DNA from 2 places in the Methylocystis heyeri genome. Region 1 is predicted to be linked to the other one. Evidence: riboswitches for the same ligand, from Rfam matches in the RefSeq annotation. Region 1 holds a riboswitch; the other holds the start of a gene.
What was found. Region 1 has a riboswitch for cobalamin ahead of H2LOC_RS18790 (TonB-dependent siderophore receptor). Riboswitches for the same ligand answer to the same signal wherever they lie in the genome.

Region 1 (6,231 bases):
TGAAAGCCGGGTCGGCGGGCCCAGGAGGGCGATCGTTCCCGGATAGGCCGGCGCCTGACTGACGCCCCTGAAATTATAGCGGTAGTAATCGGCGCCGATCAGCAAGGCGTGACCGATCTGCTCGGTGGTATTGAAATGGCCAACCAGATTGACCGTGGTGGCATATTCCGCCTGTCTGTTGTCGGACGGATAAGAAGAATAATTCAGTAGGACCGAATTGGAGGGTGTATAGCAAGAACCGACGTACCGTGGATTGGTGATGCAATCTTGGATGTTGGTCGAGCCGCCGATATCCTGCCAGTTGTTGCGCAAGAGCTGCATGAAGGCGGTCTGCTGGATCGACCAGTCCTTGTCGAAGGCGTGACGCCACGTAAGCTCGGTGAGGCTCTGCTCCTGCGTGTAGGGCGATGGTGGTCCGAAGTTCACGCTGCGCCCGAGCCACAGCGGGATGACGTTGTTGTAATAGGGAATGAAATACTGGTCCTGGTTCAGATTGTTTCGTTGGTATTGCTCCGATACCCTGATCCAGGTGTCGGCGTCGACGTTCCAGCGGAAGGTCGGGTTGACCATCCAATTCCTGCTGTAGTCGAACTGTCGGAAAGACCCGTCGTTCTCGTACGATCCGACGACGCGGTAAAGCATGCTCTTGTCTGGAGTTAGGGGTCCGGTGGCGTCGAGAGTGGTCCGGTAGGAGGCATAGCCGCCGATCTGCTGCTGGACCGAATATGCGGGCCGATCCAGCGGCTGCCTGGTGTTGAGATTGACGATGCCCCCGGGCTCCACGGCGCCGTAAAGGACGGCGGCAGGACCTTTCAGCACTTCGATGTTCTCGACATTCGCCAGCTCGGCGCCGCCCGGGCCGGCGAAGGCGGTCCCGAAGCTGTCGATTCTGAACCCGTCGCGGAAATAATTCTGCGTCGGGAAGCCTCGGATATTGAGCTTTGTGAAGGTATTTCCGAGCGCGGCGTTACCGCCGCCAGCTGTGTTGACGCCGCCGACATTGCGCAGCGCCTGATCGAGCGTCACGGCCTGCTGGTCTTCCAGCATCTGATGCGTGACGATCTTGGTCGCGACCGGCGTATCCATGACCGGCGCGTCGACCTTGGTCCCGACCGATTGGATCGGCGCGGCATAGGATTTGGGATCGTTGCAGACTCCGCCGGCGCAGAGCTGGCCGTTGTTGCCGGGGCCGATTTCCGCGCCGTAGCCGCCCGGGGCCGCCGAGGGGTCGGCAATCGGCTTTGCGGCCGAAGGGAGCGGCTTGGGCGCATCCACCTCGATCGCGGGAAGCCATTCCTGGCCATAGGCGGAGGGCGACAGGGAGGCTGATAAGATACAGGGCAGGATAGGCAGGCGACGCCGCGTGATGGCGCAAAATCCGCGTTTCGCGGATGGGGAGTTCTCGGGCATGGAAATTCGCAGCAGGCGTGGGCCGTCACTGCGAAAGGTCTTGGCCTGTCATATTCGCGCTGAAAGCGCGCTACGACAGTTTTGGACCGCCTCGGTGCACCCCGCCCGACGCTATCGCGCGTGACCACGAACGATGGCAGGTCTCCTGGCTCACGGGTCTTCGCCTCGGACCGCCTTCCCAGGGATGCCTCCCCAGTGGCTTACTGGCCCTTAGACTCGCCGCTTACAGTTGCGGGGGCAGCCCCGGCATTGCGCAAGTTGCGCGCACCGGGTTCCCTTTTGATCCCCGAGGGGAACCATCAGCGCAAATAAGGACGCAGGCGCGGCGCCCTGTCAAGCTGCTTTGCAAAAGGAAATGCGAACTGCGGCTGTTCCAAAAAACGCTCATCGACCGGACGGAGGCGCCCGGTCGATGAGAAAGTCGCCACGAAACTCGAGGTTGGAGTGTCTTTTTCCGACGACTCCGTCGTTCGAGCAGCCTTATTCCAGCCGCCCTGCGGCGTGGTTCAGCATAGTGTAGACCTTGCCCGCCTCGCCTGTGAGGAGATCGAGCGTCCGCGCGCCGTCGCGATCGTTGCGGCCCGTTTCATTGAGCAGCTCGTCGAAATTGCGGATGTATTGGTCGATGGTGTTGCGGAAGTCCGCGTCGGCGCGATATCTGCGGCGGATTTCCTCGAGGGTCTGGTGGCCTTGCGCCGTATAGAGCCGGCGCGAGAGCAGTCCCTGCCGCTCGCCTCTCTGGAAACGCCTCCACAATTCGGCCACCGCCGCATTATCGACCATGCGGGCGATATCGAGGGTCAGATTGTCGAGCGCGCCCGAAGCTTGCGCCTGGTTCGGCCGCTGATTGGCCGGTGCAGGCTCCGCCTCGTCCTGGGAGGCGCGCGCCAGCAGATCGGTCAGCCAGCCCTGGCCGCCGGGGCCCGGCGCGCGGGCGGCGGGCGAGGGGGCCGGGGCCGCCGGCCTTTGGCGGCTCGCTTCGCGCGCCGTCTCGGCGCCGCGTCCGGCCGGCTCAAAGGGACGGCGCGCGCCGCCGGCGCCGGTTTCGGAAATATCGTAGACCCGGCTGGAGCGGGCGACGATGTCGGTCAGCTCGTTGAGCGCCTTGACCTGATCCCCCACGACGCGGCGCAGCGCCGCCGCCTGTTCCGCGGTTTCGCGCGGCAGCTCCTGGGCCCCGCGCCGCACCTCGGCGCGCGTGGTTTCCATCTCGTCGTGGATTTCCTGCGCGAGACCCCGAATCTCGGTGACGGCCGAGGCGAATCTTTCGGCGGCTTCGGAGAAGATCGCGTTCAGTTCGCCGTTGGCCTGTTCGTAGGCCGACCGCAACGCAGCCGCCGTCTGGTCGCGCTCGGTCTCCGCGGCCGACCGGATCGCCGAGAAGCCTTCGTCCACGACATGCGCCGTTTCCTGCGCGGTTTGCTTCAGCATGCCTCCGATGTTTCCGGCCCGCGTTTCGACCTCGCGGAAGCTTTGGTCCATCATTCCGGTGAAAGCGCTCAGCGAGCCCTGGAACTCGGCCTGTTTCTGGTCCATCAGCGAAACCAGGGTCGCCAGCGACTCGCGCCGCGCCTCGAAGGCTGCGTCCAGAGCGCCCTGGCTGCGCGACAATTGCTCCGCGCTCTGCGCCAGCGAGCGCTGATGGCTTTCCATCTGGCCGACGATGACGGAGGCGTCGCCCACGGCGCTGTCGGCCACGGCGTCGAGAGCCTCGATCTGGCTCGCGACCGATTCGATCGCGTTCTTGAACTCCGCCAGCCGTCCGCCGAGCTCGGTTTCGAGCTTGGCGAAATTGCCCCCCGCCTGTTCGATGATGTGCTGCAGGGAGCTGTTGGTCCGCCCGAGGCTTTCGAGCAGCGCGGGGAGTTCGGAGCGCAGCTTTTCGTTGGTGGAGACGAGCGTGGCGACGGAGGTCTGGGCGCCCTCGTTCAACGCGCCCGCCAGCAGGCTGGCGGAGTGTTCGATCGCGCCCACGAGTTCGTCCCGCTTGCGGTTGAGATGATCGAGGAGCGTGTCGGTCCGGTTGTCGATGGCCTGAGAAACGAGGTCGCCCACTCTCGAGAGTTCCTGGGTGACATCCGCGCCGCGGTCGCCCAGAACCGCGTGAATCTGCCCCAGCCTTCGGTCGAGCGAAGAATTGATGTCGTCGACATGCTGCGTCAGGGTCTGGCCCAGTTCGCCCGTCCTGGAGTGCAGGGCGGCGTCGAGCTCGCGCCGGGCGGCGGCGAGGGTTTCGTGAATTTCGGCGACGCGCGCCGCGATCGTGTCGGCGACCAGACGGCCGCGCTCTCCGAGTTCGTCGGAGACCTGACTGAGCTTCTGGACCACATTGGTCTCGAACACGTCGATGCGGCTGTCCAGGGTTTCGAAGAGCTCGATGCGGTCGTCGAGAACGCTGGCGATTTCTTCGGCCTTGCCGCCGAGCGCCTGGTTGATCTGCTGCGTTTTATCCACGAGCGACTGGGTGAGCGCGTTGGAGCGCGCGACGATCGTCTCGTCGAGCTCCTTGAGCTTGGCGTCCAGGGCGGCTGCTGCCTGCTGGCTGCCTTCGCTGAACGCGCGCGCCACTTCGATCGCGTGTTTCGCCATGGAGTCATGGAGATTCTGATGGCCTGCCGAGAGCCCGGCGTCGATCCGGCCGGCCAGGGCCTCGATCCGCTCGCCGGCTTGCCGCGCGCGGCCGTCGGCGGCGGTCTCGATGTTCTGGAGTTTCTCGTCGAGAATCTCGGACATCGAATTCGCCCGCTCGTCGAGCTTGTTGACCAGCGCGCCGCCTTTTTGCGTGAGGGCGGTTTCGATGGCGTCGAGCCTCTGCCCGACCTCGGCGGCCAGTTTGTCCGCGCTGGCGCCGATCCGGCCGGTCACCACGGCGTTATGCGCGTCGAGCTGCTCGATGAGCGCGCCGCTGCGCGCGAAGATGGAATTCTCGACGCCGAGCAGCTTTTCGTCCAGCTCCTGCCCGAAGCGCCGCGAATTGTCGCCGATCTTCGCTGCGATCTGCTCGGATTGCGCGGAAATCTTCTCGAGGAATTCTCCGCCCCCTCCGACGATGGCTTTTTCCACCCCGCTGAGCTTCTCGTCGAGCTCCTCGCCGAAATGGCGGGAGTTGTCGCCGATTCTCGCCGCGAGGCGTTCGGATTCGGAGGAGATCTTGTAGAGCAGCTGGTCGCCCTGGCGGGTCAGGGACTCTTCCATGGCGTTGAGCCGGTCTCCGAGGGTTTCGGAGATTTGCTGCGAGCAATCCGCCAGCCGCGCCGAGGTTTCCTGGGTTTGTGCGATGAGGCGATCCGCCAGAGCCCCGCCGCGCTCCACGATCGTTTCGTCGACGGCGCGCAGCCCCTGCTCCACCTGCGAGGTGAAATTCTGGGAGTGTTCGACGATTCGCTCGGTCAGGGCGCTGCCGTGGCTGAGCAGCGCGCGCTCGAACAGTTCGAGATGATCCCCGAGCTCTTTGGCGATGTGACCGCCGCGCTCCGCCAGACTGTTTGCGACCTGTCCGCCATTGTCGACGACGACGCTCTCGAACTCGGCGAGACGCTCGGCGAGGGTTTCGGTGATCCTGTCTCCCTGCACGGCTATGGCGACGACCGCGTCCCCGATGGTCGAGGCGAAGCGGTTCTGCGCCGCTGCGGAATTCTCGGCGAGCGCCGCGGTCGCTTCCTCGATCGTCTGTTGCAGGGAGTTCCGCAGTTCCTCTCCGTGAGCGGCGAGTTCGTCCTTGACCCCGCTCCTTTGCGTTTCCAGCAGGCTTGAAAGCTGTTCGCCCGATTTCTCCAGAGCGGCAGCGCGCTCCGCAAGCAGCACATCCAGTCGCCCGGCCTGTTCCGACACTCTCGAAGCGACCGCGTCGCCATGGCGGCGCACGGTGGCCTCGAAAGCGGTCATGCCCTCGGCCAGCGCGGCGTTGACGCGCTCGCTGTGGCCGCCGACGCTCTCCGCGGCCGCGCTCGAAGCCTCGGTCACCCTCTGTTCGAATTCGGCGAGGCGAGCCGAAATCAGCGAGCGAGCCGCCTCTTCGCGCTCCAGTAGAGTCGCCGCCGCCGCATCGCTCTGCCGGGCGACCGCCTGTTCGAACGACGTCAGCCGTTCGGTCACGACTGCGGTGGCGCGCTCTCCGGATTCGCTGACGCGCGCGACGATCGCCTCGCCATGTCGACCGAACCCGTCCTCGAAAACGGCGAGGCCTTCGGTCAGGGCGAGACTGATCTGATCCGCGTGCTCGGCCACTTTGGTGGCGGCGTCGCCGCTTGCGCGCACTACGGTTTCCTCGAAGGCGGCGAGGCGGTCGGCGAGGGTTGCGCCGATCTTCTCGCCGTGGATCGCCACCTGGGCGGCCAGGCCGTCGCCGTGCTGCGCCACGCTCGCCTCGAAAGCGGCCAGTCCCTCGGTGAGGGCGGTGCTGGCGCGCTCGCTCTGTTCGGTGATGCGGGCGGCGATTTCTTCGCCCCGGCGCTCCACGGCTCCGTCGATATTGGCGAGGCTTTCAGCCAGATTCCTGGCGATGTTCTCACCGTGCGTGGAAAGCCGCTCGGCGGCGTCGCCGGCATGACGCGCCACGGAAGCCTCATAGGCGGCGAGTTTCTCGGTGAGCGAGGCGGCGGCCTGTTCGCCGCGCTCCATCACGCGGACCGCGATCTCATCGCTGTGTTTGCCGAAGTTTTCTTCGAAAGCGCCGAGATTTTCGGCCAGCGTGGAAGCGACGCGCTCGCCTTGTTCGGAAACGGCTTCCGCGACCTCGGCGCTCTTTTGCGAAACGAGGCTCTCGAAAGCCGCCAGACGCTCGCTCAGCTCGCCGGCGGCCCGATCGCTGTGTTCGGCGAT
Region 2 (6,231 bases), 1.7 Mb from region 1:
CCGCATTACCGACGCCGCGCGCGAGATGCAGAGCATCCCGTTCTATATCGACCAGAGCGGCGGCATTTCCATCGCTCAGCTCACCGCCCGCGCAAGACGCCTGAAGCGCCAAAGGGGGCTCGATCTGCTGGTGGTCGACTATCTGCAGCTGCTTGCCGGCTCCCGGGCGCGCTCGGACAACCGCGTGCAGGAACTCACCGAAATCACCACCGGCATGAAGGCGCTAGCCAAGGAGCTTTCCGTGCCGATCATTGCGCTGTCGCAGCTTTCACGACAGGTGGAATCGAGAGACGACAAGCGTCCGCAATTGTCCGACCTGCGCGAATCCGGCTCCATCGAGCAGGACGCCGACGTGGTGCTCTTTGTTTATCGCGAGGAATACTATCTTAAGAATCGGCAGCCCCGCGAGGGCACCGAAGAGCATATCGCCTGGCTGGCGGAAATGGAGCGCGCTCATGGACGCGCCGAGGCGATCATCGGCAAGCAGCGCCACGGACCGACGGGAACGGTCCAGCTCGCCTTCGAGGGCGAGATCACGCGCTTCTCGAACCTTGCCGAAGAGGATCAGCTTCCCGCGCAGATCGGATAGACGCGCCGTCATCCGGCAGGGGCGGCTTTTGCCTGCGGGCGCGGCGCGATTGTTGCGGGGGACGGAAAGGCGCGGCCAAGCCGCCACATTGCGCTGCTTTCGGCGCAGATGCTAAAAGGCCCCGCTTTTCTGGAGGAATTGATGACGCCCGCCGCGCCGCCGCCAGCCTGTTCGATCCCGCGCGAGCCGGGGGACTTGCGAGGGTCCATTCTGATTGCGCCCGGCGGCTCGTCGTTTCGCCGGCTACTCGTTTTTCTCGGGCCGGGCTATCTCGTCGCCACCGGCTACATGGACCCCGGCAATTGGGCGACAGCGCTCGCGGGCGGGTCCAAATACGGCGCGGCGCTGCTCTTCGTGGCGGTGCTCTCCAGCCTCATGGCCGTGGTGCTGCAGGCCCTGGCCGCAAGGCTCGGCCTGGGCGCAGGGCTGGATCTCGCGCAGGCGTGCCGGGTGCATTTTCCCCGCCCGGTCGGGGTTGGGCTGTGGCTGGTGGCCGAGGCCGCCATTCTCGCCACCGACCTCGCGGAAATCATCGGCACGGCGATCGGGCTGCAGCTGCTGTTCGGCCTGCCGCTCGCCGGCGGCATCGTCGTCACCCTGCTGGACACTTTTCTGGTGCTCGCCTTCGAGCGTGCCGGCTTTCGTAAAATCGAACTCTTCGTCGTCGCGCTTCTGGGGCTGATCGCGATTTCTTTCTCGGCGCAGCTCGCCATGGCGAATGTCGATTTCGCCTATGTCGCAAAAGGTCTTCTCCCGACCCCGGAATTTTTCTCCGATCCCGAGATGCTTTATCTGGGCCTCGGCATTCTGGGCGCCACGGTGATGCCGCATAATCTCTTTCTGCACTCCTATATCGTGCAGACCAGAGCCGTAGGCGCCTCCCGCGGGGAGAAATCCGAGGCGATCCGCTTCGCGGTCATCGACAGCACCATTGCGCTGCTGTTCGCGCTGCTGATCAACGGCGCCATCCTGGTGCTGGCGGCTTCGGTGTTTTTCGCCAGCGGACACAAGGAGGTGGCCGAGCTCGGCGAGGCCTACCGCCTTATAACGCCTCTGCTCGGGGCGCCGATGGCGTCGACGCTTTTCGCCGTGGCGCTGATCGCCTGCGGGCTGAATTCCACGGTCACGGCCACTCTCGCGGGGCAGGTGGTGATGGAAGGCTTCCTGCGCCTGCGCCTGAAGCCGGCGACCCGAAGATTCGTCACGCGGCTGATAGCCATAGCGCCGGCGGTGGCGATCACGCTCTACTATGGAGAATCGGCGACAGGGCGTCTTCTGGTGGCGAGTCAGGTGGTCCTGAGCCTCGCCTTGCCTTTCGCGGTTCTGCCTCTGCTTTGGTTCACCTCGTCGCGGCGTGTCATGGGCGAATTTGTCGCGCCGCACTTCCTCACCATGCTCGCAGGAGTCATCGCCGCCGCGATCGTCGTTCTCAACGCCAAGCTCGTCTATGACGCGGTTGCGGGCTGAAACGCCGGGCTGCTTGCTTTTATCGCCCTCTTATTAAACAACGTCTGCCGTCGCATTGGAAAAGCGAAACTGGAGCCCGTTCAGCCGGATGTTGCCGCATTTTGTCCAAAGGACCTACAGCCGCCTCAAGCGCAATCTCTGGCAATTGCCGCTCACCGGCGCGCCGGGGCCTTTCCGCAGCGAGGCGAAAAGGGACGGCGATCTGGCGGCGGAAATCGCGGCCTATGAAAAATCCGCCGGGCTCGCCCATGGCGCGGGTTCGCTGCCCTTGCGGACCTTGCTGCGCATCGAGCAACTGCTCCCCGAGGGGGAGGTCAGCTCCGTCGAAACCGGCTGTGGGAAGTCGACGATCTTCTTTTCCCGGATTTCCAAAAAGCACCGGGTCTTTTGTCTCGACGACCGCGACGCCGGCGCGTCGTCGAGCGTCGGCTATTTCATGGATTGCCCGGCCACCCGGATGGAGGCCGTCGACGTCGTGTTCGGCCCGACCCAGGCGACGCTGCCCCTGTTCAAAGGCCACGAGCCTTATGATATCGTCATGATCGACGGGCCCCACGGGTTCCCTTTTCCCGAACTCGAATATTATTATTTTTACCCGCATCTGAAGCAGGACGGGCTGCTCGTTCTCGACGACATCCACATCGCGACCATCGGGCGCCTCGCCGATTTCATCGCGGAAGATCGCATGTTCGAACTGGTCGAATGCATCGGCGCCACCGCGATATTCCGGCGCACCGCGGCTCCGACCTTCGATCCCTTCGGCGACGGCTGGTGGGAGCAGGGGTTCAACCGCCGCCGCGCCGACTTCAACAAACATGTCCATCTTTTGGACGGCAAGCGCAGGAAGCCGTTTTCATTCGAGGGGCGGTTTTAGGTGGGGCCTGACGCCTCAACGAAAGGCTAAAACTCGATCCCCTCCTGCGCCTTCACGCCGCCGGCGAAATGGTGCTTGACCAGGGTCATTTCGGTCACGAGGTCGGCGGCGTCGAGCATTTCCTGCTTGGCGTTCCGGCCCGTGACGACGACATGCAGATCGTCGCGCCGGGCCCGCAGCGCGGCGATCACTTCCTCCAGCGGCAGGTGCTCGTATCGTAGCGCTATGTTCAGCTCGTCGAGCACCAGAAGACGAATATCGGGGTCCGCCATCAGTTCCTGCGTCTTGGCCCAGGCGCGGCGGGCCGCGGCCTCGTCGCGGGCGCGGTCTTGGGTCTCCCAGGTGAACCCTTCGCCGAGCGTGTGCCAGGAGACGAGATCCTCGCCGAGCCGTTCCAGCATGGAGCGCTCGCCGCTCCGCCACGCGCCCTTGCCGAACTGTACCACGCCGATTTTCCAGCCATGGCCGAGCGCCCGCAGCGCGAGGCCGAAAGCCGCGGTCGATTTGCCCTTGCCGGGGCCGGTGTGGACCATGAGCAGGCCTTTCGAGTCGATCGGCTTGCTCGCCACCTCGGCGTCCTGGACCGCCTTGCGCTTTTCCATTTTGGCGCGGTGACGCTGTGCTGCTGCTTCATCCGTCATGGGTCGTTCGCCCGATAGCTCGACGACGCTGCGCGCCGTATCAATTGCCGATTTCTATTTCATAGCGATGGGGTGAAGGTCCTTCACCTTATTGCACTGCTTTTCCTGCATCCGGCTTGATGAACCGGCTTCGCAGGGTAAACTCGCAAGCGTGGCCGACAAATAGGGGAGGGCCGTCCATGAATGTCAAAAATTTGGCGCTGGCGATTGTTTCCTTGGCGTATTTCGTTTCGCCCGCAGGGGCGCAGGAGGCGCGCGAGGCTCTGATCAAATATTGCAAAGCGGATGTCGAGAGGCTTTGCGCCGGGGTCGAGCCGGGCGGCGGCCGGATCATCAAATGCCTCAAGGAGCATAAGGAAGAGATGAGCGTCGGCTGCGCCGAGGCGCTGATGAAGATCAAATCGGAGATGGGAAAATAAGGGGCTCCTCCCGCCGGTGCGCATCGGCTCCAACTCCGGCCTCGCATCGGTTCGCGGCGCCTGCCGTGGATGGCCGGGCCGAGCCCGGCCAGGGCGGAAGCGCGAACAGCTTTCGTTTGACGCAGCTTCTGTACGCGCCTAAGACCTTTGTGACGGTTCTTCGCAAGAAGTGAAAAGGGAACGCGGTGAGGAGCGATCCAATCCCGCGGCTGCCCCCGCAACTGTGACCGGAGAGGCCGCGCCATCAGCCACTGGAGCTTCGGCTCTCCGGGAAGGCGGCGCACTCCAAAGACCCGGGAGCCAGGAGACCTGCCGTCAGAGCTGAAATTATCGCCGCCGGTGGGGCGGCAGGGAGACGATCATGATTCATTCTCACCTTTCCAGCGTCGCCGGCCTCCATGTTTCCGCCAAGCGGATCGAAGCGATCAAAGCCGCTTTCGTCGCCCTGTTCGTCGGCGCGGGCCTGGTCTATTTCGCCGGTTTCTCCGGCGCCGAGGCGGCCCATAACGCCGCTCACGACACGCGTCATTCACTTTCCTTTCCCTGTCACTAAAGCAGCGTGATACAGCGCGTCCTGGCGATTGGTCTAATCGCCGGGCTTGTCGCAGGGCTTGCGATCGCGGCGCTGCAACATGTCACCACGACGCCGTTGATTCTCGCGGCGGAGGTCTATGAGACCGCGCAGCACGGCCATGAGGCGGACGAGGGCTGGAAGCCCGCGGAAGGCATTCAGCGCACTGCGGCGACCAGCGTCGCCGACGTTGCAGCGGCCTCCGGCTACGCCCTAGTCCTGATCGGCCTGATGCTGGCGGCGGGCGAGGCCATCGAGCCGAGACGTGCAGTCGCCTGGGCCGCCTGCGGATTCGCCTCCACCGGGCTTGCCACGGCGCTGGGGCTGGCGCCTCAATTGCCGGGAGCAGCCGAGACCGACGTGGTCATGCGGCAGATCTGGTGGGTCGGCGCCGCCGCCGCGACCGGCGCAGGGCTTTTTCTGTTGTTCCGGTCAGAAAAGCTGGCGGCCATGTCGCTCGGCGCAGCCTTGATCCTTGCGCCCCATATCGTCGGCGCGCCCAAGCCGGCCGTTCCGCAAAGCACGGTTCCGGCGGAGCTCGCCGCGCGCTTTGCGGCGTCTTCGCTGGCCGTCCATGCTGCGATGTGGATTCTGACCGGCTTTGTGGTCGGTGTGCTATGGCGCGAGTTTTCCGCAAGGGGGCGTGGAACGGCGTCTTAGGGCGCATTCCGCAAAAGTTGACGGACTTTTGCGGACAGAATGCTCTCAAACCCCAGGATGTGGCGCGATTTCTTTCCGCTCGAACGATGCCGTTCCAGCGGAAAAGGCGCTAAAGAGGCAAAATGAGCGCGAAAATTCCCGCCACGATCATCACGGGCTTCCTCGGCGCCGGCAAGACCACACTGATCCGCCATCTGCTGGAGACGACGCGGGACCGTCGCCTCGCGCTCATCATCAACGAGTTCGGCGACGTCGGCGTCGATGGCGAAATCCTGCGCGCCTGCGGCGTGGAGAATTGCCCGGAAGAAAACATCGTCGAGCTCGCCAACGGATGCCTCTGCTGCACCGTCGCAGACGATTTCGCACCCGCGATCGAGGCGTTGCTGGCGCATGACAATCCGCCCGAGCACATCATCATCGAGACCTCGGGCCTCGCGCTGCCTAAGCCTCTGGTCAAGGCTTTCGACTGGCCGGCGATACGTTCGCGCCTGACGGTGGACGGCGTCATCGCGGTCGTCGACGGCCGCGCCGTAGCCGAGGGGCGTTTCGCCGACGACCTCGAAGCCATCGCCGCGGAGCGCGCGCAGACCGAGACCATCGACCACGACAATCCTCTCGAAGAAGTATTCGAGGATCAGCTCGCCTGCGCCGATCTCATCGTCCTCAACAAGATAGATCTTCTCGACGCCGATGAAGACGCGGCGGTGATGGCGACCCTGGCCAATGGAACGCCGCGCGGCGTCAAGGTGCTGCGCGCGCGTCATGGCGCGGTCGATTCGCGAGCTGCGCTCGGGCTTTCCGCCGCCGCCGAGGACGATCTCGCCAATCGGCCGTCGCATCATGACGCGCTCGATGAGCACGACCACGAGGATTTCGAAAGCTTCGTCGTGGAAATCGCCGCGGCGCAAGATGCTGCCGGGCTGGTGGCGAGGCTCGCGGAAGTCTCCGCGGCGCATGACGTGTTGCGCATAAAGGGCTTTGCGGAAGTCGTCGGCAAGCCCATGCGCCTG

Region 2: linked by a shared signal. The riboswitch ahead of H2LOC_RS05990 (CbtB domain-containing protein) and the one ahead of H2LOC_RS18790 (TonB-dependent siderophore receptor) in region 1 are both predicted to bind cobalamin.

What each region holds. Positions count from the first base shown of each region.
Region 1 is NZ_CP046052.1:4,171,962-4,178,192, forward strand. It holds gene H2LOC_RS18790 (TonB-dependent siderophore receptor) at 1-1,410, opposite strand, end outside; cobalamin riboswitch at 1,529-1,725, opposite strand; gene H2LOC_RS18795 (apolipoprotein A-IV repeat region-like domain-containing protein) at 1,891-6,231, opposite strand, start outside.
Region 2 is NZ_CP046052.1:1,335,735-1,341,965, reverse strand. It holds gene H2LOC_RS06015 (replicative DNA helicase) at 1-589, shown strand, start outside; gene H2LOC_RS06010 (Nramp family divalent metal transporter) at 731-2,056, shown strand; gene H2LOC_RS06005 (class I SAM-dependent methyltransferase) at 2,145-2,930, shown strand; gene cobO (cob(I)yrinic acid a,c-diamide adenosyltransferase) at 2,957-3,571, opposite strand; gene H2LOC_RS05995 (cysteine rich repeat-containing protein) at 3,751-3,990, shown strand; cobalamin riboswitch at 4,127-4,321, shown strand; gene H2LOC_RS05990 (CbtB domain-containing protein) at 4,352-4,543, shown strand; gene H2LOC_RS05985 (CbtA family protein) at 4,550-5,221, shown strand; gene cobW (cobalamin biosynthesis protein CobW) at 5,344-6,231, shown strand, end outside.